Regions from separate parts of the Variovorax sp. NFACC27 genome, predicted to be linked through region 3. Evidence: predicted binding sites of a transcription regulator. Region 3 holds the regulator's gene; each other region holds the start of a gene.
What was found. The regulator sigma-54, encoded in region 3, starts transcription at its own class of promoters, with help from an activator protein. The targets are predictions, from matches to a motif close to TGGCANGNAANCTGCTTT.
Positions count from the first base shown of each region.

Region 1: atzF (allophanate hydrolase) is a predicted target of sigma-54. The motif match lies at 2,169-2,186, and genes of this name have one in related genera.
Region 2: glnA (type I glutamate--ammonia ligase) is a predicted target of sigma-54. The motif match lies at 2,818-2,835, and genes of this name have one in related genera.
Region 4: ABL840_RS02385 (ammonium transporter) is a predicted target of sigma-54. The motif match lies at 1,955-1,972, and genes of this name have one in related genera.

Region 1 is NZ_CP157613.1:445,554-450,949, forward strand. Features, by position in the region: gene ABL840_RS02090 (AmpG family muropeptide MFS transporter) at 1-1,078, opposite strand, end outside; gene ABL840_RS02095 (M48 family metallopeptidase) at 1,138-1,998, shown strand; gene atzF (allophanate hydrolase) at 2,218-3,954, shown strand; gene ABL840_RS02105 (ABC transporter substrate-binding protein) at 3,967-4,974, shown strand; gene ABL840_RS02110 (ABC transporter permease) at 4,980-5,396, shown strand, end outside.
Region 2 is NZ_CP157613.1:2,452,513-2,457,908, forward strand. Features, by position in the region: gene ABL840_RS11485 (polysaccharide deacetylase family protein) at 1-3, shown strand, start outside; gene ABL840_RS11490 (sterol desaturase family protein) at 22-996, shown strand; gene ABL840_RS11495 (EI24 domain-containing protein) at 1,047-1,937, shown strand; gene ABL840_RS11500 (competence/damage-inducible protein A) at 1,934-2,734, shown strand; gene glnA (type I glutamate--ammonia ligase) at 2,881-4,296, shown strand; gene ABL840_RS11510 (hypothetical protein) at 4,543-5,061, shown strand; gene glnL (nitrogen regulation protein NR(II)) at 5,068-5,396, shown strand, end outside.
Region 3 is NZ_CP157613.1:785,726-791,121, reverse strand. Features, by position in the region: gene ABL840_RS03630 (LysE family translocator) at 1-128, shown strand, start outside; gene ABL840_RS03625 (phospholipase D family protein) at 142-1,743, opposite strand; gene rpoN (RNA polymerase factor sigma-54) at 1,757-3,367, opposite strand; gene lptB (LPS export ABC transporter ATP-binding protein) at 3,389-4,183, opposite strand; gene lptA (lipopolysaccharide transport periplasmic protein LptA) at 4,180-4,899, opposite strand; gene ABL840_RS03605 (thiol:disulfide interchange protein DsbA/DsbL) at 5,032-5,396, opposite strand, start outside.
Region 4 is NZ_CP157613.1:504,629-510,024, reverse strand. Features, by position in the region: gene chrA (chromate efflux transporter) at 1-856, opposite strand, end outside; gene ABL840_RS02390 (sulfite exporter TauE/SafE family protein) at 877-1,635, opposite strand; gene ABL840_RS02385 (ammonium transporter) at 2,011-3,249, shown strand; gene ABL840_RS02380 (hypothetical protein) at 3,268-3,570, shown strand; gene ABL840_RS02375 (thiamine pyrophosphate-binding protein) at 3,582-5,255, opposite strand.

The DNA of each region.
Region 1 (5,396 bases), 340 kb from region 3:
CAAGCATCAACACCCGCATTACACCCAGGCGCATCGATAGAACGCCGCCCACGAAGGCTCCCACCAGCGTCATGGCTACGCCGAAAGACTTGCTGATCGTGGCTACTTCGTTCTTGGTGAAACACATATCGACATAGAAGGGATTCGCCATGATGCCCATCACCACGTCGCTGATCCGATAAACGGCGATCAATGCCAAGATCAAGGCTGCATGCCAGCGGTAGCGGCGAATGAAATCGGCGAAGGGCTCGACCAGCGCGCTACGTAGCCAATCAGCAACGCCTCGGGCCTTGGGCATTTCGCGCCGCGCCGGCTCCGGCGAGAGCAGCACCGTCAACACGCCGATAGCCATCGAGCCTGCCATCACCAGATACGCGGTGCGCCAAGCGCCCTGGGCATAGGTATTGGCCGCGGTTGTCGCCTGGGTGATAGCACCAGCGACAGCACCGGTCACGGCTTGGCAGTTGGCAGCGACCGAATCGACTACGGGGCCTTCGGCGACATTGGCTACCCACAAAACCCCGGCGCCGGCCCAGATCATCGCTAGTCGATATCCAGTCTGGTAGGCCGCAGCCAGTGCCGCTTGCTTGCGGGGCTCGGCCGATTCGATGCGGAAGGCGTCAAGCGCAATGTCCTGCGTGGCAGAGCCGAAGGCCACGAGCAGCGCGCACCAGATCATTGGCGTGAGCCCGTGGCGCGGGTCGTTGACCGCCATGCCCGCCAGCCCGGCGATGACCATGCACTGCGCCAGCAGCAGCCAGCCGCGGCGGCGGCCCAGCAGCGTGGTCAGCGGCGGCAGCGGCAGCCGGTCGACCAGCGGCGCCCAGACCCACTTGAAGCCGTAGGCCAGCCCGACCCAGCTCAGGTAGCCGATGGTGGTGCGGTCGATGCCCGCTTCGCGCAGCCGGAAGCTCAGCGTGCCCAGCACCAGCAGCAGCGGCAGCCCCGCCGAGAAGCCCAGCGCCAGCATGCGCAGGGTGGCGGGTTCCAGGTAGACCTTCAGCGCGTCGCGCCAGGGCGGTGAGGGGGGCGTGGGGGTTTCTGCGGGCGAGGCGGACATGTGCCCCGGATTGTCCATGAGCAAGGCCCCGGGCTTCCCGCCTTCTTGTCTTCATTTGTTCCTATCATCCCGCTCCTATGTGCACACGATGCGATCGCCCCGTTTTCGCCCTTGCGGCTCCTTCCGCAGCTTCCGCCTGGAATCCCCGGCGGGCCTTCCTGCTGGCCGCCGCCGGCGCGGTCCTCGCGAAGCCGGCGCTGGCGCAGGTCGAGGTGGGCAAGCCTTCGGTGGCGCGCAACATCGTGCCGGTCGAGCAGATCGAGGCGGCCGGCGTGCAGCAGTACGGCCAGCTGCTCGAGCAGGCGCGCGCCAAGGGGGCGCTGGCGGGCGAAAGCAATCCGCAGCTGCAGCGCCTGCGCACCATCGCCAGGCGCCTCGTTCCTTTCGCCACGCCGTGGAATTCGCGCGCCCGCGACTGGAAGTGGGAGGTCAACCTCATCGGCAGCAAGCAGATCAATGCCTTCTGCATGCCCGGCGGCAAGATCGCCTTCTTCACCGGCATCCTCGACCAGCTCAAGCTCACCGACGACGAGGTCGCGATGGTGATGGGCCACGAGATGGCCCACGCGCTGCGCGAACACGCACGCGCCCGCATGGCCAAGAGCGCGGGCACCGGCGCGGCGCTCTCCATCGGCGCGCAACTGCTCGGATGGGGGCAGGTGGGCGACCTGGCCGCGCGTGCCGGCACGCAGCTCATCACGCTCAAGTTCAGTCGCAGCGACGAGTCCGAGGCCGACCTCGTGGGGCTCGAACTGGCGGCGCGCGCGGGCTACGACCCGCAGGCGTCGGTGTCGCTGTGGAAGAAGATGGCCACGGCTTCGAAGAACCAGGGCGGCCTGAGCTTCCTCTCGACGCACCCCAGCGGACCTGACCGCATCGCGAAGCTCGAGTCGAACCTGCCGAAGGTCGAGAAGCTGTACCGCGAAGCAAAGAAATAGCTCGCCCCCAGGCTGCGCGCACTTCGTGTCGCGCACGCCTTCCCTCTACCGGGGGCAACACCTGCGGCCCGGCAAAGCCGGTTCCGCGGTGTTTCGCGAAAACTCCACTCCCCATTCTGTTTTTCTGACTGACGCGCGCCGCGCGTGAGTCGCATCGCGCCGGCGGTCACTGGCACGCCGCTTGCATCACAACATGTGTACATGTTTGGATGCCTGAAGATGGTGCATGAAGAAAACCCGAAGAGCGGATCGCCCGAAGCGGCCTGGATTGCCAGGTTCGCCTCGCCCGTGGCGCACGCGCAGGCTGCGGGGGCGCTGGATTTCGCCCTGCCGCTCGCCGGGCTGCGCTTCGCGGTCAAGGACAACATCGACGTGGCCGGCGTGCCCACCACGGCCGCCTGTCCGGCTTTCGAGCGCCTGCCCGTGGCGCATGCGGCCGTGGTGCAGCGCCTGCTCGAAGCCGGTGCATTGCTGGCCGGCAAGACCAACCTCGACCAGTTCGCCTGCGGCCTGAACGGCACCCGTTCTCCGTATGGGGAGGTGCCCAACGCCTTCGACGCGCGCTACGTGTCGGGCGGCTCCAGTTCGGGCTCGGCCTACGTGGTGGCGAGCGGCGAGGTCGACTTCGCGTTCGGCACCGACACCGCCGGCTCGGGCCGCGTGCCGGCCGGGCTCAACAACATCGTCGGTCTCAAGCCCTCGCGCGGCCTGCTGAGCGCCTTCGGCGTGGTGCCCGCGGCGCAGAGCGCCGACTGCGTCTCCATCTTCGCGCGCACCGTCGCCACCGCGGTCGACGTGCTGCTCGCCGCCGCCGGCCACGACGTGCGCGACCCGTACTCGCGCGACATCGACCTGCGCCGTGAACCGCTGCCCGCGCGCTTCCGCTTCGGCGTGCCCGACAGGCTGAGCTTCTTCGGCGACGCCGCCGCCGAACAGGCATTCGGCGAAGCGGTCGCGCGGCTGCTCGCCATGGGCGGCACGCCCGTCACCATCGCCTACGCGCCGCTCGCCGAAGCCGCCGGGATGCTCTACGAAAGCGCGCTGGTCGCCGAGCGCTACGCCGCGGTGCGCGAATTCTTCGACGCGCACGCCGACGACGTGATCGAGCCCGTGCGCGGCATCCTCGAGAGCGGGCGCCAATACGACGCCGCCGACGTGTTCGAGGCCCAGGCGCGGCTGCGCGCCATCGCGCAGAAGGTCGAGCCGATGTGGCGCGACATCGACGTGCTGCTCGTGCCCACCGCGCCCACGCACTACACCCGCGAGCAGATGCGCGCCGACCCGGTCGTGCTCAACCGCAACCTCGGCGCGTACACCAACTTCGTCAACCTGCTCGACTACGCCGCGCTCTCTGTGCCCAGCAGCCTGCGCGCGGACGGCCTGCCTTTCGGCATCACGCTGATCGGCCCCTGCGGCAGCGATCTCGCACTGGCCGAACTGGGCCAGCGCTATCACCACGCGACCGGCCTCGCGCAGGGCGCGACCGGCCAGCCGCTGCCCGCGCCGCGCGCCATTCCGGGGCTCGCCGCGCCGGGCACCGGCCTGCTGCCCATCGCAGTGGTCGGCGCGCATCTCTCGGGCATGCCGCTCAACGGCCAGCTCACCGAGCGCGGCGCGACGCTGCTGCGCGCCACAACGACTTCGCCCTTCTACCGGCTGCATGCATTGCCGGGCACGGTGCCTCCCAAGCCCGGGCTGCGGCGCGTGGCCGTCGGAGCAGACGAAGGCGGTGCCGCCATCGCGCTCGAGGTGTGGGCCGTGCCGCTCGCCCAGGTCGGCAGCTTTCTCGCGCTCATCCCGTCGCCGCTGGGGCTGGGCAGCGTCGAGCTGGCCGACGGCAGCTGGGTGAAGGGCTTCATCTGCGAAGGCCATGTGCTGGCCGGCGCGCAGGACGTGACCCATCACGGCGGCTGGCGCGCCTACGTCGCGAGCCTGGCCACCCCGAGTTCCAACTGATCAGGAGTTCCGATGAGCATTCAAGAAAACTCTCCCGCCGCTCGCCAACGACGCCAACTGCTGCAGGCCGGCGCCGCTGGCCTGGCCGTGCTGGCCGCGCCCGCCATCGTGCGGGCGCAGGGTGCGGCGACGAAGCTGCGCATCGGCTTCTGGCCGGTGGCCGCCGGCCTGCCGTTCTTCGCGGCGGTCGACAAGGGCTACTTCAAGGAGGCCGGCCTCGAAGTCGAGCCGCTGAAGTTCGCCGGCGCGCAGCAGGTGATGGAAGGCATGCTCGCCGGCCGCTGCGACGGCAGCGCCAACGGCACCGGCTCGGCCAACCTCGCCATCGGCGAGATCGCGCAGCCCGGCCTGTTCAAGATCTTCTGCACCAACCCGAGCAACGCGAAGTACGTGCTCGACGAATTCATCGTCGCCAAGGACAGCCCCGTGAAGAGCGTGGCCGAGCTGGCCGGCAAGAAGGTGGCCTCGGGCCCCGGCATCCAGAACGTCACGCTGTGCAAGACCATGCTGGAGCGCGCGGGCGCCAAGGGCGCGACCGTGAGCGAGCTGCCCATCGGCCAGCACGTGGCTGCGCTGGTCGCGGGCCAGGTCGACGCCTGCTACACGCTGGAGCCCACCGGCACGGTGGGCCGCATGAACGGCACCACGCGCGTCGTCGAGGCCGGCGTGGTCGCCAAATACATTCTCGGCGACCCGATGGCGCCCTGGCACGGCGGCGCGGCCAGCCTCACCAGCGAGTTCATCAAGAAGAACCCCGAGATCGCGAAGAAGTACATCGCCGCCTACGCGCGCGGCGTGGAGCTGGTGCGCAGCAAGCCCGACGAGGCGCGGCAGTTCATGAAGGGCTACACCGCCATCGAAGGCAAGCTCACGGCCGAGGTGCCGCTCGCGTCGTACATGCTCTACAACGAGTTCAAGCCCAGCGACGTCGCGTACTTCCAGAAGTTCTACGACCTGTTCACCGAGAAAGGCATCTTCGAGAAGAAGGTCGCGGTGGATACCCTGCTCTACAAGGCCTGACGACCATGGCCGAAGCAAGCACGACCACGGCCGCGCCGTGGACCCCGCCGGCAAGTGCTGCCACCGCAGCACCGAAGCCGCCGCTGCGCGACCGCATGCTGCCCTTCATCGGCCCGGTGGCGCTGTTCATCGTGTGGGACCTGGTGGTGCGGCTCGGCTTCATCAAGCCGATCTTGCTGCCCACGCCCGCCGACACCATCGCAGCGCTCATCACCGGCCTGGCCGGCGGCCCGCTGCTCACCGACTTCGCCATGACCGTGTGGCGCACCGTGCAGGCCTTCGTCATCGCGGCGGTCGTCGGCGTGCCGCTGGGCGTGCTGCTCGGCAGCAACGAGAAGGCGTACCGCAGCGTGGAGTTCCTGATCGACTTCTTCCGCTCCACGCCGTCGTCGGCGCTCATTCCGCTGTTCCTGCTGATCTTC
Region 2 (5,396 bases), 1.7 Mb from region 3:
TGAACGACGAGTTTCCTGATCGTGATCGACTGGCTGACAGACGCCTTTTCCGCCATGCAGGGCTGGTTCTTCGAGACCGCCGTGCAGCCGCTGGTCTACGCCGTGGGCCTGGGTGGCTGGACCGAGGACGCCTTCGACGCCACCGGCTGGCTGCTGGTGGGCGTCATCCAGATCCTGGTGCTGATCGCGGTGATCGGCCCGCTGCAGCGTTGGCGCTCGGTGGAGCCAGTGGTCGACCGCCACGCGATCCGCATCGACGTGCTCTACACGCTGATCCACCGGCTGGGGCTGTTCCGGCTGGCGCTCTTCTTCACGCTGCAGCCCTTCTTCGATGACGCCTTGGGGGCGCTGCGCACGGCGGGGTGGGGCACCTTCCACCTCGACGAGGTGTGGCCCGGCGTGACCGACATCGCGTGGGTGGCCTTCGCCATCTACCTCGTGGTGCTCGACTTCGTCGGCTACTGGATCCATCGCGGCCAGCACCAGTTCAACTGGTGGTGGGGCCTGCATTCGCTGCACCACTCGCAGCGCCAGATGACCATGTGGAGCGACGACCGCAACCACCTGCTCGACGACATCGTCCACGACACGCTGATCGTCATCGTGGCGCAGCTCATCGGCGTGGCGCCGGGGCAGTTCATCGCCTTCGTTGCCTTCACCCAGCTCAGCGAGAGCCTGCAGCACGCCAACCTGCGGCTGAGCTTCGGCGCCATCGGCGAGCGGCTGTGGATCAGCCCGCGCTTCCACCGGCTGCACCACAGCATCGGGCTGGGGCATGAATCGAACGGGCGCAGCACGCTCGGCGGCCACAACTTCGGCGTGCTGCTGCCCTGGTGGGACATGCTGTTCCGCACCGCCAACTTCGAGGACCGCTACGACCCGACCGGCATCCGCGACCAGGTCGAGCCCGGCGCCGACGGCCGCGTGCGCGAGTACGGCCGGGGCTTCTGGGCCCAGCAGTGGCTCGGGCTGAAGCGAATGGTCGGTCGCGGCTGAGGGGCTCCGGGCCCTGAGCGGCCCGCCCGAGGCGTTATCCTCGCTGCTTCATGCGCCTGCTCCTCGACTCCTTCTGGCGCGCGGTCGCCTACTGCATGCTGCCGCGCGTGATCGTGCTGTCGCTGCTTCCGCTGGGGCTGATGATCGTGCTGGCCTCGCTGCTCGGCTACTTCTACTGGGACGCCGCGGTGAACTGGACGCGCGGCGCGCTCGACGCCTGGCCGCTGCTGTCGAGCTTCTGGGCCTGGATCGGCCGTCTCTTCTCGGGCGACGTCACCTCGGCGCTGGCCGCGCTGGTCGTGGTGTTCGCCGCCACGCCGGTGATCGTGGTGGTCTGCCTGTTGATCGTGGCCGGCTTGATGGCACCCGCCCTGACCAAGCTGGTGGGCGTGCGGCGCTTTCCGGCGCTCGAGCAGAAGAAGGGCGCCTCGTTCTTCGGCAGCGTCGCGCGCTCGCTGGGCGCCACCGTCCTGGCGCTGATCGCCCTCGTCGTTTCCATGCCGCTGTGGCTCATTCCGCCGCTGGTGCTGATATTGCCGCCGCTGATCTGGGGCTGGCTCACCTACCGCGTGATGAGCTTCGACGCGCTGGCCGAGCACGCCAGCCCCGAGGAGCGCGCCGCGCTGCTGCGCGCGCACCGGCTTCCGCTGCTGTGCATCGGCGTGCTGTGCGGCTACCTGGGCGCCGCGCCCAGCATCGTCTGGGCCTCGGGCCTGCTGTTCGCCGCCGCATTCTTCGTGCTGGTGCCGATCGCCATCTGGATCTACACGCTGGTTTTCGCCTTCTCGGCCCTGTGGTTCGCTCACTACTGCCTCGATGCGCTCGCGCAGCTTCGCGCCCAGCGCGCGGCGGCCGAAGCACCGGCTGCCGGCGGCGGCACGCCGGCCATCGAGGCCGACGAAGCCAGCAAGGCCGCTCTTTCCCAATGGGGTTCTCCATGACACGCGCATTCGGTCTCATCGTCGTCGGCGACGAGATCCTTTCCGGCAAGCGTGCCGACAAGCACATGGCCAAGGTCATCGAACTGCTTGCCGCGCGCGGCCTTCAACTGAGCTGGGCCGAGTACGTGGGCGACGAGCCCGAACGCATCACCGCCGCGCTCGAGCGGGCCTTCGCCTCTGGCGACATCGTCTTCTCGACCGGCGGCATCGGCGCCACGCCCGACGACCACACCCGCCAATGCGCCGCGAAGGCGCTGGGCGTGCCGCTGGCGCTGCACCCCGAGGCCGAGTTGCTGATCCGCGAGCGCATGCAGGACACGGCGCGCGAGCAGGGCCTGCCCTACGAGCCCGACCGGGCCGACAACGTGCATCGGCTCAACATGGGCGTGTTCCCGCAGGGCGCCACGCTCATCTACAACCCGTACAACAAGATCCCGGGCTTCAGCGTCGGCGACGTGCACTTCGTGCCGGGCTTCCCCGTCATGGCCTGGCCGATGATCGAATCCGTGCTCGACGGCCGCTATGCCGGCCTGTTCGCCAGCAAGACCGTCGCCGAGAAATCCGTGATCGTTTTCGGTGCCATGGAGGCCACGCTGACGCCGCTCATGCAGGCCATCGAGGCCACCCACGCCGGAATCAAGGTGTTCAGCCTGCCCAGTGTCGACCATCCGACTTACGGCCGGCACATCGAACTGGGCGTCAAGGGCGATGCCGAGCGGCTCGATGCCGCATATGCTCAGCTGATCGAAGGCCTGCACACTTTTGACGCCAAGCTCGGCCCCGAATTGGTGCGATAAAAATCAATGCACCAAAATAGTGAATTTCCGCCTTCATTTGGGTTCTGCGGCGGCCATCGAAGCCTCATCCGGTGAGGCGACAATGGCACAGAAACTGCATCCCACGTCCCTGTATTCCTAACCACCATCCAACTCAGGAGAAACTGATGGCAAAGACCGTCGCCGATGTACTCAAGCTCGTCAAGGAAAACGAGGTCAAGTTCGTCGACTTCCGCTTCACCGATACCCGCGGCAAAGAGCAGCACGTGACCGTGCCGGTCTCGGCTTTCGATGAAGACAAATTCACCTCGGGCCACGCATTCGACGGCTCGTCCATCGCCGGCTGGAAGGGGATCGAAGCTTCGGACATGCAACTCATGCCCGACCCGAACACCGCCAACATCGATCCCTTCTTCGAAGAAACGACGCTGATCCTGACCTGCGACGTGATCGACCCCGCCGACGGCAAGGCCTACGAGCGCGATCCGCGTTCGCTCGCCAAGCGCGCCGAGGCCTACATGAAGGCATCGGGCCTGGGCGACACCGCCTACTTCGGTCCGGAACCCGAATTCTTCGTGTTCGACGGCGTGCGCTGGAAGAACGACATGTCGGGCTGCTTCGTGAAGATCGAATCCGAAGAAGCCTCGTGGAACACCGACAAGGAATTCGAACACGGCAACACCGGCCACCGTCCCGCGGTCAAGGGCGGCTACTTCCCGGTTCCCCCGGTCGACAGCTTCCAGGACATGCGCTCGGAAATGTGCCTGGTGCTCGAATCGCTGGGCATCCCGGTCGAAGTTCACCACCATGAAGTGGCCAACGCCGGCCAGATGGAACTCGGCACCAAGTTCAGCACGCTGGTCCAGCGCGCCGACTGGGTCCAGCTGCAGAAGTACGTGATCCACAACGTGGCCCACGCCTACGGCAAGACCGCCACCTTCATGCCCAAGCCCATCGTCGGCGACAACGGCTCCGGCATGCACGTGCACCAGTCGGTCTGGAAGGACGGCAAGAACCTGTTCGCCGGCGACGGCTATGCAGGCCTCTCGGACTTCGCCCTGCACTACATCGGCGGCATCATCAAGCACGCCCGTGCCCTGAACGCCATCACGAACCCCGGCACCAACAGCTACAAGCGCCTGGTCCCCGGCTTCGAAGCCCCGGTGAAGCTGGCCTACTCGGCCAAGAACCGCTCGGCATCGATCCGCATCCCGTTCGTGGCCAACCCGAAGGGCCGCCGCGTCGAAGCGCGCTTCCCCGATCCGCTGATGAACCCGTACCTGGGCTTCGCCGCGCTGCTGATGGCCGGTCTCGACGGCGTGGAAAACAAGATCCACCCGGGCGAAGCCGCCAGCAAGGACCTGTACCACCTGCCGCCGGAAGAAGACGCACTGATCCCGACCGTCTGCCACAGCCTCGACCAGGCCCTGGAATACCTGGACAAGGACCGTGCGTTCCTGACCAAGGGCGGCGTGTTCACCGATGCCTACATCGACGCGTACATCGAACTGAAGATGCAGGAAGTCACGCGCTTCCGCATGGCGACGCACCCCGTCGAGTTCGACATGTATTACTCCCTGTAATTGGCTCGCCCCCAGGCTGCGCGCACTTCGTGTCGCTACGCCAACCCCCTTCCGGGGGCGATACCTGCGGCCCGGCGGAGCCGGTTCCGCGGTATCTCCCGAAGGGGGCAGTGATTGGGGATGTAAGCCTGATGGGTTATGGAAGGACGGCCTGGCCGTCCTTTTTCTTTGGGGTGGAACATCTGGTCACTTTTACCGTCGAATTGCACGAAAATGCCCCTTTGTCGCCGCTCTCCACCGATACACATGAAGACAGCTTCCCTCATCTTTCTGGCCGGTTCACTGATCGCGCTGCCGGCGCTCGCGCAGGAGCGTGTCTGGCGTTGCGGCAACGAGTACACCAACAACGCCACCATCGCGCAGCAGAAGGGCTGCAAGATCATGGAAGGCGGCAACGTCACGGTCGTGCAGGGCACGCGGGCGTCGGGCGGCGGTTCCGCTTCTTCCTCGTCGTCGGGCGGTTCGTCCGCGGCGCGTTCGCCGGCAGGCAGCCCGCGCGTGGAAGGCGTCGACCAGCGTGCCCGTGACGGCGAGGCGCGTTCGGTGCTCGAGGCCGAGCTCAAGAAGGCCGAGGCGCGCCAGGCCGAGCTGCAGAAGGAATACAACAACGGCGAGCCCGAGAAGCAGGGCAGCGAAGGCCGCAACTACCAGAAGTACCTGGACCGCGTCGCCGAAATGAAGTCCGAGCTGGCGCGCAACGAGAGCGACATCGCCGGCATCCGCCGCGAGATCGCCCGGCTGCCTGCCAAGCAGCAGCCTCAGTAAGACGTCATGGTGTTCGGGAAGAAGGCGGCCGGCGCCAACTCGCGCTTCCAGTCCTTCGACCTGCTGTCCACGATGATCGCCGTGGTCAACAGCAACGGCTCCGTGCTGTTCGCCAACGCAGGCCTCGAAGACGCACTGGGCACATCGCGCCGCACCCTCGAAGGCTCGCAGTTCGGCGCATGCTTCCATGAGCCGCAGGTGCTGCGCACGGCCATCGACGGTGCCAGCAGCAACGACTTCGCCACGCTGCGCTACGAAGCCTTCCTGCGCCGCGTGAACCACGAGCTGATGCCGGTGCAGGTGTCCCTCGCGCACGGCGAGAAGAAGGGCGAGCT
Region 3 (5,396 bases):
CGCTGTCCTCGGCGGCGCCGCGCTCGGCCTACCTGCGCTACAAGGTCTGGATCGACCGCGCGGCAGGCGGCGTGATGGGGCTGCTGGGCCTTCGGCTCGTGTGGTCGGCCGTGCGCGGCGGCCACTGAGCGGCGTCGAGGCTCAGAGCAGGCTCTCCGGTGTCAGCGGCGCCAGGATCTCGAGCATGGTCCGGTCCCAGAAGCCGGAGTCGGGCTCCTCGGTCAGCACGGTGAGCTTGCCGGCGTCGTCGCTGACCCACTCGATGCGCGACTCGTTGCTGCCCTCGGCGAAGCGCAGCCTGTAGGCGCCCTGCTGCTTGAGCACGTCGATGAGCTTGAGCGCCTGCTGCGCCATCTCGGGGCTGCGGATGAAGAGGCCGATCTCGGTGTTGTGCGTTTCGGAGCGCGGATCGAAATTCATCGAGCCGACGAAAAGAATGCGCCGGTCGATCACCGCCGACTTGGCGTGCAGCCTGCCCACCGAGGTGCCGAAGAGCCCCAGCCGCACGCTGCGCCGGGTGCGGTTGGTGCTCAGCTCGTAGAGGTCGGCGCCCAGCTTCAGCATGTCGGGGCGGTAGCGGCGGTAGGCTGTGTGCACCAGCGGCTCGTCGGTAGCGGCCAGCGAGTTGGTGACCACGCTGATCTTCACGTTGCGGCCGCGGATCTCGCGCATCACCTCCAGCCCCGAGGGGCCCGGGATCAGGTAGGGCGAGACGATGGTCACGTCCGAGCGGGCGCGGCGCATCTGCTCGACCACGTTGTAGCGCACGCTGTCCACGTCGAGCAGCGGCACGCCGCCGTAGGAAGCGGTCTTGCCGATCACGCGCTCGGGCGAATCGGCGTATGCCTCGGCGGTGGTCCAGATCAGGCCGAGCTTGCCGGCGTCCAGGTCTTCCGCCATCGGGCTGTAGCCGAGCAGGTCGTTGGGCGCGGGCCTCGGCGGCGGCGGCGTGGTGTCGGGGCCGGTGGCGAGCTCGAAGCGTTGCTGCAGCTCCTCGCGCGACAAGGCACTGCTCGCCACCGACTGGATCGGCCGCACGTAGACACTGTTCCAGTACTGGTCGAAGAGACTGCCCAGCCGGGGGATGAGCGCGCCTGTGACGAAGGTATCGAGGTCGATGAAGTTCTCGCCCGCGGTGCGCCTGAAGTACTGGTTGCCGATGTTGCGCCCGCCCGCGACCGCCATCGCGCCGTCGGCGATGAACAGCTTGTTGTGCATGCGGCGGTTGACGCGGCTGAAGTCGAAGAGCGAGGCGGTGAAGCGCTTCAGCAGGCTGCCGCGGCCGGCCGGGAACGGGTTGAACAGCCGCAGCTCCACGTTGGGCGTGGCGGCGAGGCCGAGCAGCAACTCGTCTTCGCCGGAGGTGTAGAGGTCGTCCATCAGCAGCCGCACGCGCACGCCGCGCAGGGCGGCGTCGCGCAGGGTGCGCAGCAGGTAGCGGCCGGTCTCGTCGTTCTCGATCTGGTAGTACTGCACGTCGAGCGTGCGCTGCGCGCGGCGGGCCAGCTGGATGCGGGTGTCGAAGGCGAAATCGCCGCCGGGCATCAGGCGGAAGCCGCTCAGGTCGGGGTCGGGCTGGGAAGCCAGCGCGATCTTGCCGAGGGCAGTGTCGGCCGAGACGGCCATGGCCCTGGTGGGCGTGCGCGGCGCCTCGTCGGGCAGCGTGGCGCAGCCTGCGAACAGCACCACCGCCACCATGGCGAAGACCCAATGCCCACAGCGCGACATCAGGCCCCGGCTCATCGACGGTGTCTTTCTACAGGGCTTTGCGCAGGTTGGCGGGCGCGATGCGAAGCGCTTCGCGGTACTTGGCGACGGTGCGGCGCGCGCACTCGATGCCCTGTTCCTTCAGCATCTCGGAGATCTGGCTGTCCGACAGCGGCTTCTTCACGCTCTCGGAGCCGACGAACTGCTTGATGAGCGCGCGCACCGCGGTGCTCGACGCATTGCCGCCGGTCTCGGTGCCCAGCGCCGAGCCGAAGAAGTACTTGAGCTCGACCGTGCCGAAGGGCGTGGCCATGTACTTGGCGGTGGTCACGCGCGAGATGGTCGATTCGTGCAGGCCCAGCTCGTCGGCGATCTCGCGCAGCACCAGCGGGCGCATCGCGAGCTCGCCGTGCACGAAGTAGCTCTTCTGCCGCTCGACGATGGCGTTGCTCACGCGCAGGATGGTGTCGAAGCGCTGCTGGATGTTCTTGATGAACCAGCGCGCCTCCTGCAGCCGCTGCGACAGCGCCTGGCTGCCCTCGCCCTTGTGCGACTTGAGCGCGCCGGCGTAGATGTCGTGCACGCGCAGGCGCGGCATCACCTCGGGGTTGAGCATGACGCGGAACTTCACGTTCGTGCCGCGCCCGGTCTTGGTGACGATCACGTCGGGAATGATGATGTTGCGCTCGACGTCGACGAAGCTGCGGCCCGGCTTGGGCTCCAGCCGCGCGATGATCTGCAGCGCCGAGCGCACCAGGTCCTCGTTGCTGCGGGTGAGCGTGGCCAGGCGCTTGAAGTCGCGGCGCGCGAGCAGCTCCATCGGCTGCTTGCAGATGGCGATGGCGGTCTTGCGGACCTGCTCCTCTTCCTCGGTCTCGTCCTCGCTGGCCATGGCGCGCAGCTGGATGCTCAGGCATTCGCCGAGGTCGCGCGCGCCGACGCCGGCGGGCTCCAGGCTCTGGAGCAGGCCGAGCGCCACCTGGAAGTGGTGCACCAGGTCGTCGAACTGGTCGTTGTCGTCGCCGGCCAGGCCCGAGGCCAGGGCGGGCAGCGAGTCTTCGAGGTAGCCGTCGTCGTTGAGCGACTCGATCAGGAAGCGCAGCGCGGCGCTGTCGTTCTCGTCGAGGCGCAGGCTCAGCGCCTGGCGATGCAGGAAGGACTGCAGCGACTCCTGGCTGCGCGCGAGCTCGGTGGCGTCGGCGCGCTCGTCGTCGCCCAGGTTGTTCTGGCGCGCGGGCGCGTCGCTGCCCCATTCGCTGTCGTCGGGCGCCATGTCGACGGTGCCGTCGCCTTCCCAGTCGGGCTCGCGCTCGGAGATGTCGGCGGCGGGGCCGTCGGTGTCGGCCGTGCTGGTGACGGTTTCGGTGGAAGCAGTGGATGCGCTGCTGGCGGCCGGCGAAGCGAAGTCGCCCTCGCCGTCCCCGCCTTCACCACCGTCACCGCCTTCATCGCGCGGAACCGGGGCATCGGCCGTGTCGAGCCCGAATTCCTCGCGCGCCGCTTCTTCCGCGGTGCGCTCGAGGAACGGGTTCTCGTCGAGCATCTGCTCCACCTCCTGGCTCAGTTCGAGCGTGGAGAGTTGAAGCAGCCTGATCGACTGCTGCAGCTGTGGCGTCAGCGCCAGATGCTGCGAAACGCGAAGGGACAGCCCTTGCTTCATGGTGGAAACCGCCCCCGCGCCTTACATGCGGAAGTGCTCGCCCAGGTACACCCTGCGTACCTCGGCGTTGTCGACGATCTCCGAAGGCGTGCCTTGTGCCAGCACATGCCCGTCGCTGATGATGAAGGCGTGATCGCAGATGCCCAGCGTCTCGCGCACGTTGTGATCGGTGATGAGCACGCCGATGCCGCGCTCCTTCAGGAAGCTGATGATCCGCTGGATCTCGATCACCGCGATCGGGTCGATACCGGCGAAGGGCTCGTCCAGCAGGATGAAGCGCGGCTGCGTGGCCAGGGCGCGCGCGATCTCGACGCGGCGGCGCTCGCCGCCCGACAGCGCGAGCGCGGGCGAATCGCGCAGGTGGTCGACGCGCAGGTCGGCCAGCAGCTCGGACAGGCGCTCCTCGATGTGCGGCTTCGACAGCGGGGCCATCTTGCCGTTCGCGTCGGGCTCCATCTGCAACTCGAGCACGGCGCGCACGTTCTCCTCGACCGTGAGCTTGCGGAAGATCGAGGCTTCCTGCGGCAGGTAGCTCAGGCCCATGCGGGCGCGGCGGTGGATCGGCATGTGGGCGATGGGCTCGCCGTCGATGGCGATGTCGCCGGCATCGGCGCGCACCAGACCCACGATCATGTAGAACGACGTGGTCTTGCCGGCGCCGTTGGGGCCGAGCAGCCCGACGACTTCGCCCTTCTGCACGTCGAGCGAGACGTCCTTCACGACCGTGCGGCTGCCGTAGCTCTTCTTCAGGCCGCGCGCGACCAGGCGGCTGCCCGGGGCGCCGTTGACGTCCTGCGTTCCTGCGGATTCGATCACTTGCGGGTATCTCCCTGGTCACTGCCGAGCGTGGTGCTCTGGCGCAGGCCCTTGCCGGGTGCCGGGGTGGGTGCCGGCGGCGGCGCCTTCGCGCCGGCGGCCGGGGCCGAGGCGCCGGCCGCAGGGGCTGTGGCGGCCTTGGGGGTCAGGATGGTCCTGACGCGCCCGCCCGGAGCCGAGGCGTTGACGGCGGTGTTCGGCGGCACGGTGGAACCGTTGACGGTGTAGGTGTCGTTGCTCTGGTCGTAGACGATCAGCGCGCCCTGGCTCTCGTCGTTCGGCGTGGCGCCCAGCAGCCGGCGCATGGTGGCGTTGCGGATGAACTTGACGTTGTCGGCGCGGCTGTCGTACTCGATCACTTCCGACTCGCCCTCGATCCACTCGTCGGGCGCGTTGCGCTTCTGCTTGTAGTAGGCCCGCTTGCCGGGTGCCGCCGTGACCACGCCGTACTGGTAGCCCTCGGCGTCCTGGCGCACGTCCAGCCGCGCGCCGCGGATGATGATCGTGCCCTTTGTCACCAAAACGTTGCCGGTGAACACGCTGGTCTGCTTCAGGTCGTCGTAGCGCATCGCGTCCGACTCGATGTTCATCGGCTTGGAGCGGTCGGCGGTCTCGGCCAGGGCACCCGAGGCGAAGCCGGCCAGCAACAGCGCGCCGGCAGCCAGCCGGCTGACGCGACGAAGGAAGGGGATGGTGGGGTAAGAGTGCAATGTCATAGAGGCACGAAACTTGCTCGGCATTGTATGCGTCTGAGTGCTTCTGCCCCGCACGCACAGATGAAAAAGCCCGCCTAGGCGGGCTTGACTTTCGCTCTGGTTTGCTACCAGAAACAGCGTGAATCCAAGGGCTCAGCCCTTCTTTGCTTCGCCGATCAAATAGTTCACGACCTGAAGTACTTTGGTCATGTTGCCGGCGGTCTCGCCGTCCACGTACCAGCGGCCTGCCACGGCCATCGCGGGCACGCCGGCCACCTTGTAGGCGTCGGTCAGCTGCGAGGCGCGCTTGGCCTTGCTGGCCACGCCGAAGGAGGTGAAGGTTTCCTTGAACTTGGCGGCATCCAGGCCGTTGGCAGTGGCCCAGGCAATGATGTTGGCGTCGCCGTTCACGTTCTGGCGCTGGGCGTGGATCGCGTTGAACACCTTCGGCTGGTATTCGTCGACCTTGCCCATGGCTTCGAGCGTGTAGTACAGGCGCTGCTTGGCCTCGACGTCGT
Region 4 (5,396 bases), 280 kb from region 3:
CGCCCTGGAACACGTAGGGCAGCACCGCATACGCGCCGCCGAAGGTCATCAGCGCGGCCTTGGTGAAGAACCAGCCCATCTGCGTGAGCGTGCCGTGCCAGCCGTACAGCGCGACGAGCGCGCCCATGGCGCCCAGCCACAGCGCGAGGAACACGCCCAGCACGCGCCAGAAGCGGCCCCAGCCGAAGCGCGCGTGCGCGGGCGTCGGCGTGTCGTCGTCGATGAGCGCCGGGCCGATGGCCGCAGCCCCCGCCGCGCCATGCCCGCCGCCTCCGGGCGCGAAGCGCTGCGGCGCCACCCGGCTGCCGAAATAGCCAATGGCCGCCGCCGCGAGCACGATCAGCGGAAACGGCACCTGCAGCGCGAAGATCGCCACGAAGGCCGCCGCGGCGATCGCCCAGAGCCACGCGTTCTTCAGCACCCGCGAGCCGATGCGCCAGGCCGCGAACAGCACGATGGCCGTCACCGCCGGCTTCACGCCGTACAGCAGCCCGGCCACCGCCGGCACCTGCCCGTAGGCCATGTAGACCCACGACAGCGCGATCAGGATGAAGAGCGAGGGCAGCACGAACAGCACGCCCGCCGCGATGCCGCCCCAGGTGCGGTGCATGAGCCAGCCGATGTAGGTGGCGAGCTGCTGGGCCTCGGGGCCGGGCAGCAGCATGCAGTAGTTGAGGGCGTGCAGGAAGCGCTTTTCCGAGATCCAGCGCCGACGCTCCACCAGCTCCTGGTGCATCAGCGCGATCTGCCCGGCCGGCCCGCCGAAGCTGATGAAGCCCAGCTTGAGCCAGTAGCCGAAGGCCTGCCAGAAGCTGACGGGGACGGGCGGCTCGGCTGGGTCTTCGGTGGGCGGCATCGGGCAACTTTCGGGGTTCGCTATTTCAGGAATGCGTCGTAGGCGGTCTTCAGTATCAGCGCGCTCACCACCACGATGAACACCACCCGCACGAAGCCCGCGCCGTGCTTCAGCGCAACCCTCGTGCCCAGCACGCTGCCGGCCACGTTGGCCACCGCCATCACCAGCCCGTAGTGCCACCAGACGTGACCCTTGGCCGCCAGCAGGATCAGCGCGGCGGCATTGGTCAGGGTGTTGATGATCTTGGCCGAGGCCGAGGCGTTGAGGAAGTCGTAGCCCATCCAGCGCACGAAGAGGAACACCAGGAAGCTCCCCGCGCCCGGCCCGAAGAAGCCGTCGTACAGGCCGATCGACAGGCCGATGGTGCAGGCGGCCAGCGTCTCGGCCCGGCCCGAGAAGCGCGGCGCGTGCATGCGGCCCATGTCCTTGCGCGCCAGCGTGTACAGCAGCACGCCCAGCAGGATCAGCGGCAGCGCCTTGCGCAGGAAGTCGCCCGGGAACATGGTGACGCCCCAGGCGCCCAGCATCGAGCCGGCGAAACCGAGCAGCGCGGCCGGCCAGAGCGCGCCCCAACGCATCTGCACCCGCTGGCTGAACTGGGCAGCGGCGGCGGCCGTGCCCCAGATGGACGCACTCTTGTTGGTGCCCAGCAGGGTCGCGGGCGGTGCGCCCGGAAAAACGGCGAACAGCGCGGGCACCAGGATCAGCCCGCCCCCGCCCACGATCGAATCGACAAAACCCGCGAGCGCAGAGGCGCCCGTCACCACCAGCATTTCCATAGGGGCTGGATTGTCTCACCCCGGTGCTATCGAAAAAGTAGCTGAAGAAGCCTGCGCCCCGTGCCTTTCGCGCAAATAAAAAAGGCGCCGACCAGCGGCGCCTTCCAAAGTCGAACAGGCATCTCGTACGGAGCCTTTGAAGATTTTTCTTGTTGCTTGGGGGGATTGTCTCCTCGGACCCTCGGCACACGAGCAGGGCCCGTTCGCGAGTGCGCAGACTTTATGGGCACGCACCGCCTCAGTGCATTGGGAATTACCCGCTTTGCCTTACCGAAGAAGTCCGATTTGCAAACCAAAGTGTTTCTGATAGTTAACGACGTGGCACGACTTGTGCACGGGGCGCCTGAGTCCATCACTTGAAGAAGAAAAGCGACCATGGCCCTGGCACCGCAAGCCTCCATCAACGCGGCAGACACCGCATGGATGATGACCTCGACCGCGCTGGTGCTGCTGATGACGCTGCCCGGCATCGCTCTCTTCTACGCGGGCATGGTGCGCCGCAAGAACGTGCTGGCCACCATGGCGGCGGTGGTGGCGATCGCCGCGACGGTCTCGCTGACCTGGTTCGCGGTGGGCTATTCGCTGGCCTTCACCGAGGGCTGGCCCTGGCTCGGCGGCTCCGGGCGCTTCTGGTTCTCGGGCTTCGAATACCTCAAGGCGGCCGGGCAGCTGGCGGTGAGCCACGTGGCGCCCAACGTGCCCGAGACGGTCTACGCGATGTTCCAGCTGACCTTCGCGATCATCACCACGGCCCTCGTTCTCGGCGCCTTCGTCGAGCGCATGCGCTTCTCGGCGATCCTGTGGTTCGCGCTGCTGTGGAGCGTGCTGGTGTACGCGCCCATCGCCCATTGGGTGTGGGAGCCGGGCGGCTGGCTCGCGCAGATGGGCGCTCTCGACTTCGCGGGCGGCTCGGTGGTGCACGTCAACGCGGGCATCGCGGGGTTGGTGTGCGCCTACGCGCTCGGCTCGCGCAAGGGCTACGGCCGCGAGGCCTTCGAACCCTACAACCTGGCATTCACAATGACCGGCGCGGGCCTGCTGTGGGTGGGCTGGTTCGGCTTCAATGCCGGCTCGGCGGTGGCGGCCGACGGCCGCGCGGGGCTGGCGATGCTGGTCACGCACATCGCGGCCGCCGCCGGCGCCCTGAGCTGGATGCTCGGCGAATGGATCGTGCGGCGCAGCCCTTCGCTGCTGGGCCTGTGCTCGGGGCTGGTCGCGGGGCTGGTGGCCATCACGCCGGCCGCCGGCTTCGTCACGCCGCCGGCCGCGCTGGCCATCGGCACCATCGCCGGGCTGGCCTGCTACTGGGGCGCCACCGGCCTGAAGCACCTGCTGGGCGCGGACGACTCGCTCGACGTGTTCGGCGTGCACGGCATCGGCGGCATCGTGGGCGCGCTGCTGACGGGCGTGTTCGCCGACCCGCGCGTCTCGGGCGCCACCGGCGACGCGCTGACGCAGGCGATCGCGGTCGGCAGCGTGGCCATCTTCAGCGCCGCGGGAACGGCGGTGGTGCTGTTCCTGGTGCACGTCATCGTCGGATTGCGCGTCGATGCCGACAGCGAGGTGCTGGGCCTCGATCTTGCACAGCACAGGGAACATCTCGGGAGCAGTTGACCCACCGACGGAGGAACCATGCCATCCATGTCCGAAAGCGAACGCATCGCCCTCGCCGCCCGCCTTCACGTGGCGCTGCGGCGAAAGCACGGCCGCGTGACCGACACCGAATGGATGGCGACCAACGCCGAGTACGCCGCCGAGATCGTGCGCATGACCCGCGCGCACGCGGCCGACACCAAGGACGAGGAGCTCTACCTGCTCGCAACGCGGTTGGAGCAGGCGATGGAGCCGCTGGCGCGCGCCGCCCGGCTGGCGGCGCGGCAGCCCGACGGCCAGCCGCCCACGCCCCCGCCGCGCTACGTCGGCGGGCTGCGCTGAAGCGGGCCGGCTCAGCCGGCGGCGAGCGCCGCCTTGCGAATCGACTGCAGCGTGCTGGCGGGCGTGATCGCCTCCGGGTCCAGCAGGCAATGCAGGATCGCCGGCTTGCCGCTCGCCCTCGCACGGGCCAGCGCGGGGCCGAATTCCTCAGTGCTCGTCACGCGCTCGCCGTGGCCGCCGAACACCTCGGCGTAGCCCCTGAAGTCGGGGTTCTTCAGTTGCGTGGCACTGATGCGGCCCGGGTAGTGCCGTTCCTGGTGCATGCGGATCGTGCCGTACATGGCGTTGTCCAGCAGCACCACGATGATTGGCAGGCCGTACTGCACGGCGGTCGCGAACTCCTGACCGTGCATCATGAAGTCGCCGTCGCCCGCGAACACCACCACCTCGCGCTGCGGCCAGAGGCGCTTGGCACCGACGCCGGCCGGCAGGCCGTAGCCCATCGAGCCGCTGGTGGGCGCGAGCTGGCTGGCATACGAACGAAACGGCCAGAAGCGGTGCACCCAGGTGGCGAAGTTGCCCGCGCCGTTGCAGAAGATGGTGTCGGCCGGCAGCACCTCGCGCAGGTGCTTCATGACCTCGCCCATCTGCAGCGGGCCCGGAATGCGGATGGGCGACGGGTCGCTCCAGCGCAGGAAGTCTTCGCGGGCAGTCTTCGTTTCCGCCTGCCATGCAGCCACCTGCGCGGGCCGCAGCGTGGCAACGGCCTCGGCGAAAGCCTGCGGCGTGGCGTGGATGCCCAGCGCCGGGCGATACAGCCTGCCGAGCTCGCCGGCATCGGCATGCACATGCACCAGCGCCTGCTTCGGCTGCGGAATGGACAGCAGCTCGTAGCCCTGCGAAGGCACTTCCGACAGGCGCCCGCCCACCAGCAGCACCAGGTCGGCATTGCGGATGCGCTCCAGCATGCGCGGATTGGCGCCGAGCCCCAGGTCGCCCGCATAGCTCGGGTGATCGGCCGACAGCAGCATCTGCCGGCGGAACGAGCAGTACACGGGCAGCGAGAACGCCGCCGCGAAGTCCGCGAACTGCCGCGATGCCTTCTCCGACCAGCGGCTGCCACCCAGGATGACCACCGGCCGCTGCGCCTGCGACAGCCGCTGCTGCAGCTCGGCGATCTGCGCCGCGCCGGGATGGGTCTCGGTGACGGCGTAAGGCTGCGCGTCGGCCACCGTCGCGGCCTCGGTCAGCATGTCTTCCGGCAGCGCGATCACCACCGGCCCGGGGCGGCCCGAGGTCGCGACGTGAAAGGCGCGCGACACCAGCTCGGGCACGCGCGCCGGGTCGTCGATCTGCACCACCCACTTGGCCATGGTGCCGAACACCGCGCCGTAGTCCAGCTCCTGGAAGGCCTCGCGACCCAGCGCGTCGCGCGCGACCTGGCCGACGAACAGCAGCAGCGGCGTCGAGTCCTGGTGCGCGATGTGCACGCCGGCCGACGCATTGGTGGCGCCCGGCCCGCGCGTGACGAAGCACACGCCCGGCTTGCCGGTGAGCTTGCCCTGCGCCTCGGCCATCATCGTCGCGCCGCCTTCCTGGCGGCACACGGTCACTTCGATGGAGGCGTCGTGCAGCGCGTCGAGCACCGCGAGAAAGCTCTCGCCGGGCACGCAGAAGAGCTGCTCGACGCCGTGGGTGATGAGCTGGTCGACCAGGATCTGGCCGCCGGTGCGGGAGGTAGTCATGCTGTGTCCGATGGGATGAAGGTGGTGGGTATCGCTCCTTCCCCCTCTGGGGGAAGGTTGGGATGGGGGCAAGCGGCGATGGACAAGCCGACAGCAATTGCCAGGCCGCCTGCCCCCACCCCTGCCCTCCCCCAGCGGGGG